Regions from separate parts of the Peribacillus sp. NJ11 genome, predicted to be linked through region 1. Evidence: riboswitches for the same ligand, from Rfam matches in the RefSeq annotation. Region 1 holds a riboswitch; the other holds the start of a gene.
The links. Region 1 has a riboswitch for FMN ahead of ribE (riboflavin synthase). Riboswitches for the same ligand answer to the same signal wherever they lie in the genome.
Positions count from the first base shown of each region.

Region 2: linked by a shared signal. The riboswitch ahead of QUF86_RS15565 (ECF transporter S component) and the one ahead of ribE (riboflavin synthase) in region 1 are both predicted to bind FMN.

Region 1 is NZ_JAUCFO010000001.1:548,317-551,743, forward strand. Features, by position in the region: gene ribH (6,7-dimethyl-8-ribityllumazine synthase) at 1-18, opposite strand, end outside; partial or broken gene ribB (3,4-dihydroxy-2-butanone-4-phosphate synthase) at 91-729, opposite strand; gene ribE (riboflavin synthase) at 748-1,386, opposite strand; FMN riboswitch at 1,533-1,663, opposite strand; gene QUF86_RS02815 (hypothetical protein) at 2,218-2,391, opposite strand; gene QUF86_RS02820 (hypothetical protein) at 2,523-2,759, opposite strand.
Region 2 is NZ_JAUCFO010000001.1:3,143,327-3,146,753, forward strand. Features, by position in the region: gene serA (phosphoglycerate dehydrogenase) at 1-1,237, opposite strand, end outside; FMN riboswitch at 1,562-1,696, shown strand; gene QUF86_RS15565 (ECF transporter S component) at 1,862-2,443, shown strand; gene QUF86_RS15570 (ferredoxin) at 2,579-2,827, opposite strand; gene QUF86_RS15575 (YpbB family protein) at 3,118-3,427, shown strand, end outside.

The sequences.
Region 1 (3,427 bases):
TTCAATAATTTTCCCCATGTCCAATTCCTCCTAATTATTATACAGATATCATTTTTTGTTCATATAAATGCGCTAAACTCCTTAAGCATTCGGGATGTTCAGTTCAAATTCCTGTTTCCCGATTGTATCACTTTGTTGAAGAAACCGAATCAAATCGGCTATCGTGATGAATTTCAGGTTGAATTTCTCAGCGATGACTTCCAAATCGGATACGCGTGCCATCGATCCATCTTCATTCATGATCTCGCAAATGACACCAGCTGGAGCGGCACCGCATAACTTTGCCAAATCCACCGAAGCTTCCGTATGTCCTGCCCTCCTCAGTACGCCGCCTTCTTTAGCGACTATCGGAAAAGTGTGACCAGGCCTTTGAAAATCTTCAGCGACCGAATCCTCTTTAAGCAGCTCAAGTATCGTCAATGACCGTTCAAAAGCACTGATTCCTGTGGAAGTGCTTTTATGATCGACACTAACAGTAAAAGCAGTACCATGATGATCGGTATTTTCTCCTACCATAGGATGCAGGTTCAATTTCCCTGCCAATTCTTCAGTAATGGTTGTACAAATCAAACCTCGTCCATGAGTCGCCATGAAATTAATCGCTTCCGGCGTCGCCTTTTCGGCCAACAAGACAAAATCCCCTTCATTTTCACGATCTTCATCATCGGATACGATTACTATCTTGCCAGCTTTCAAATCTTCGATCGCTTCTTCAATTGTATGGAACATCATTACACCGCCCTTTTATTAGAATCCGTGCTCTGCCAAAAACTCTAAATTCAACCCTGGTTTTGAATCACCAGTTTTCATTTGATGTATAATATATTTCCCTATCATGTCATTTTCGATGTTAACTATATCGCCAGCCGCTTTTTGCCCCAATACGGTGTCCTGATGAGTCAATGGAATCAGTGATACAGTCAAAAGGTTTCGTTCGATTCCAAATATCGTCAAGCTCGTTCCATCAATGGCTACAGATCCTTTTGGAATGCAAAAGGTACTGAGCCCTTCTTCCAATTGGATTACATAATATACGGCGTTTTCTTTTCGTTCTTTTTTTATGATTGTTCCGGTTCCGTCGATATGACCTGAAACAAAATGACCGCCAAACCTTCCCTGTGCACTCATGGCTCGTTCGAGATTCACAGGTGATCCCAACTTTAACGTCCGGATCGAGGAAGCTTTGACCGTTTCCGGCATCACATCGACCGTAAATAAACTTTTCGTGAAGGACGTTACCGTTAAGCAGACCCCGTTGACTGAAATACTATCCCCCAGATGAACATCTTCAAGGATTTTTTCAGAACGAATCGACAGCTCCATACTGCTTTTTCCTTTTTTCAAGGAATGGACGGTACCGATATCCTCAATGATTCCCGTAAACATGTTTTTCCCCCTTTTATAAAATATAAAAAACCCCTTAGGAAGACCTAAGGAGTTAGCAGGAGAAATGAGTGAAAAAAACTGTATACCTAAAAAGCCCAATATTTTCTTTTTTGAAAAATTAGGCGTACGTATACACTTGGGTTCCACACGTCCTTCTCCCATCCAGACTGTACTGTCGGCTTTGGAATCTCACCAAATCCTGCCTTTATCAGGCTCGCGGGCTTAGAATTTCTTCATCACCGCCGGTTGGGATTTTCACCCGACCCCGAAGGACACTATCAACACATTGCTGCGCTTTCTAGTATTATGTTGTTATTTAAAAGCCTATGTAATAGGATTTTTACGGTTATGATATTTATCGAAATGTTTTATAGTCCTGTTGAATATTGTTCATTCCTTCCAAGTATCCTACCAAAAAACTACCACTGAATTGACTTTTAATTAATGACATATTACCACGACAAAATAAAAAGAACAAGGAATCAATCTCCTTGCCCTTCTCCATCAAGCCATTTTAAAAAAGTAATTTTGGATACTTTGTATATCCTTCCGTTTTTAACCACGTGTAAGGGAAGGTCCCTATTCCCTTTTTTATCCTTAGCAGGTACGTTTACATCCACTTCGACGTTTTACTCTATCTTTTGTTCTTGTTTAGATTCGCATTTGCATTTACTATGTCCGCAATCTTTACATTTTTTGTTTAAACCCAAGTCTCGAATATGTTAATGACTAGTTTATGTAAATGAATGAAAAGAGTTTGGACCACACAATGGATACTATAAAGACTTGGCCCATAAGCTCGGCCATACTAAAAATCAAGTTAGCTGCAAGTTATATGTGATGGACCATGTCTACATGTGTGATCCGTTTCTTCCACCATTCCTGGCATAAATGATTGTCTCCTGCCAATACAACAGCACGGCACTTCTTCAAACCAGATGAGTTATAGAACTTCTTAGCTTCTTTATCACGTTTGTATTTATTGTAATAAGCCTGCTTACCCATACTATTTCCTCACCTTCTTTCTCCAAAATAAAAAGCACCCACAGAATGAGTGCAATATTTAAACCATTTAAATTCAATTAGTGCTTTGCAACTTACCATTAACTAAACTACTATATTGTATCGGAATGTACTTACCACCTGATTTTGATTTTACTATTCCATTCAAAATAATGCTTTTTACTCTCTTTTTTACAACACTTTTTCTCTTTTTTCTTGCAACAATCTTTTACCTTCTTACAACTGTGTTTCTCTTTTTTACAACACTTTTTCTCTTTTTTCTTACAACAATCTTTTACCTTCTTACAACTGTGTTTCTCTTTTTTACAACACTTTTTATCCTTTTTTTTCTTACAACCATGTTTTCCCATATAATCATCTCCATATCATGTATTGTTATATAATATGGATTTACTAAATTTACGCTTGTGCTTGTCCCCATTAATAAAAATATTGACATCTTCTTTCTCCAAGATAAAAAGCACCCAATTGAATAGATGATAATATAACTTTACAATCGAATTCAGAGGGTTTTCTTATATATTATCTATAAAGATTTTCTTTAGGAATTTTGCTCTAATGATGGACAAAAATTCAGAGTATTCGAATCCGATTTCAGAACGGATGTTTGTATGTTTAGGCAATTAAAAAACACCCATATTTATGGATGCTTAATGATTTCAAATTATCTATCCACGTTCTTTAAAATGAATCTCCCATAAGCCTGGTTATTTCTAACATCTGTGATTTATCCTCATAGACCAATCTTTTATTTTCGTCTTCTAATTCTGTATTCAAACCAAAAATAACAACCTTTATCAGTTATTACTTTCAGACAATAAAAAGTTAACTTCCCTACTTCTTCAGGTTGAACTTCTTGACGATTTACAAAGTCCTCATTAAGGCTTCTAGTTTATCATTAAAGCTAGCATTTCATGTGGAGTATACGATTCAATGCACCCTTCAATTGTGCCAACCTTTCCTACCAAACACGAAAATGGAACAAATAAAAACCGCCTCAAACCCTTTAAAACAAAGG
Region 2 (3,427 bases), 2.6 Mb from region 1:
GGCTGATCAAGTTAGAGTATCCTAAAGAGTCCGTAGAGATTTTTTCACCAACTGTGATGCCACGCTCTTTTGCGACCAGCAAGGCATTCACCTCATTGACTGATGCATCAACTCTTGATTTGAAGAAACCTGAGATTAGACTTTTTGTCAGAATCGCTGTATCGAAGTCCAATGATTCTCCTGCATACGTAACGGAGATTTCCTGAATCCCTTCATTCATGCACTGAGAAGCAATGGATCCCATTTGCTGAACAAGTTGATAGAATGGCTGTACCTTTTCAAACACTTCTTTAGAAATCGCTGGAAGGTTGATTGAACTGGAAACCGGTTTTCCTTCGAAATAGGTCAAAACTTCTTGGGCAACCTGTACGGCTACATTTAATTGGGCCTCTTTCGTAGATGCACCTAGATGAGGTGTAGCAATGACGCTATCCAGTTCAAGCAGTTTATGGCCAAGTGGAGGTTCTTCAACGAAAACATCCAGCGCCGCCCCTGCAACATGTCCTTCAACTATCATTTCATATAAATCATCTTCGTCTAGAATTCCACCACGGGCGCAGTTCAGTACATAAACTCCTTTTTTACAGGTAAGCAGTTTTTCTTTATTGATTAAACCTCTAGTTTCATTCGTTAGTGGAGTATGTACAGTAATGATGTCTGCTTTAGGAAGCAATTCATTTAACGGCAGGGACGTTACGGCCATTTTCTTTGCACGATCAGCAGTCAGGAACGGATCATAGACAATCACATCCATCCCAAACACTTTAGCACGTTTGGCAATTTCCCCTCCGATACGTCCAAATCCAACTATACCTAATACTTTGCCGCGAAGTTCAGTTCCAGTATATGAAGAACGTTTCCATTCCCCATTCTTCAGTGAAGCATAGGCTTGCGGAATATGGCGCATTAAGGAAGCCATCATGGCAAATGTATGTTCTGCAGTTGAAATGGTATTGCCGTCAGGAGCATTAACCACGACAATCCCGCGTTTTGTCGCAGCGGGGATGTCTATGTTATCGACGCCGACACCCGCGCGTGCTATAATTTTCAACTGCGGCATACGGTTCATTAAATCTTCCGTAACCTTCGTTGCACTTCTTACAAGTATTGCATCAATCTGATCAAGTTCGTTTTCCGCTTCCTCTACTGTCTTCTGAATAAGGTGAATATTGGAAGCCTCTGATAGCGGTCCGAGTCCTTCTGGTTTGATGGCATCTGCTACTAAAATCCGATACACGTCTAAACACCTTCCTAGGGAAAAGAATTATCTTAAATTTCAGTTAATTTTACAATTTAAATGCCAATTGTGTCAATTTGGCTTCACTGATTGTAAGCGCTTAAAACAATAATTACATTTGGATCGTATGTTTAATGCCGCACTATTAATGGCTTCAACATCGATTGCCTTAAAAGAAAAAATATTTTCATTATTTAAAATTTTGTGTATCCAATTTTTCTTTTAAGAGATCAATATTCATCCTAAATGTATCAACTGAGAAAAAATGCTATCACAAAAAAGGAATTTCGGATATAATGGGAAAGATAAAACAAAATTTTATAGGTCTATCTTCGGGGCGGGGTGTAATTCCCCACCGGCGGTGATGAAGGAAATTCTCTTCTAAGCCCGCGAGCCTTATGGGCAGGATTTGGTGTGATTCCAAAGCCGACAGTATAGTCTGGATGGGAGAAGATGGAGGTTCCTGAGTGCGTTTCAACAGTTATTTGCTGAACGTTTGTTTGATGTAACCTTTAATTTATCCCTTTAATTCTATTGGAATTAAAGGTTTTTTATTGAGCATCAACATGATTAAGGAACCCTAACCTCTTTTTCAGGTAGATCGGAAAAGAAGGAGAGAGAACTATGAAAAAGAACAAAGTGAAAAAAACGGTCACACTGGCCATGATGGGAAGCATTTCTTATTTATTAATGCTTTTAAATTTTCCGTTTCCAGGATTCCCGCCTTTTCTCAATGTTGATTTTAGCGACATACCAGCACTGATGGCGGCATTGATTTTCGGTCCGATGGCCGGGATTCTAGTTGAATTCCTTAAAAACCTATTGGATTTTGTCATGACAGGGACCTTGACTGCTGTACCAGTGGGGCATATCGCTAACTTTATTGCGGGAATACTGTTCGTCTTGCCGACTTATTATGTATTTAATAAAATCAATTCAAAAAAAGGGATGACGTTCGCTTTACTTGCGGGTACAGTTTCCATGGCGGTATTTATGAGTGTGTTAAACTATTTTGTCTTTTTACCGGCTTATACCTTCTTTATGGGATGGGATGCAATGTCGGCACCCGAGTCGAGAAAGTTCGTCACGACGGCAATCTTGCCTTTCAACGTGATTAAAGGCGTGCTCATCACATCTGTATTCATGTTATTGTTCATTAAATTACAGACATGGATCAATAAGCAAACATTATATAAAAATGCTTAATGGCATTGACGATAGAAATATAAAAAACAACCGGATATACATATCCGGTTGTTTTTTATGTCTTTGGCATGGGAATATGTGGAGCTACATTGGCCAAAAGAAAAAGCCATTCTCGATTGAAAATGGCTTGTACGTTTATTCGAATTTTAGTGCATCCCCGTCAAATGCCTCGTCAGCAACTTTAATAGAATCCGTTGGACATCCTTCAAATGCATCCATCATATCATCTATAAGTACATCTGGAATTTCAACGATTCCCTCATTATCGTCAAGGGTAACAAATGCAATCCCTTCGTCATCATAATCATATATATCTGGTGCTGCTGCTCCACAAGCACCACAAGCGATGCATGTTTCTTTATCCACAATAGTAAATTTAGCCATGAATATAACCCCTCCTAAGTTGATTAACAACTGATAATCTTTTTATTTCAGATTATTATCTCTTTCTTATTGTAAGACCGAATGCCAAACTTTTCAATAGAAATTGTATTGATAATAACTATCATGTAGTAGAATGTCAACGAAAAACATCGTAATAATTAACTTGGGTCTTACCATGGTTCGTCATTTAGTCACATAATTTTCCTTGTATTCATCAATAATAACGGCGATTTTTGCAGATATTTGTTACAATGGGTTTATTGGTTAAATGAAACAAGGATGTGAGTCCCATGAATAATTATCTACAGGCAATCATTCTATATGCGATAAAAAAATTTCAAGGCGAACGTTCCATTTATGCTATATACCATATGCTACAGGGAAAGAAGTCGTCACAAACAATCCAGGATGCCCATTTATTCGGGTTAACGAATATATTTGGGACAATACCTCGATTTACCCGTCAGCAATTAAATCAAAACATTGAACAGTTCCTTAAACATGACTACATTAATTTAACGGATAAATCAGATGCATATGAAATTAGTCTGCAAGGAGAGGGAATTTTAGTCGATTACTTTAAAAATAATCCTTTTCCGA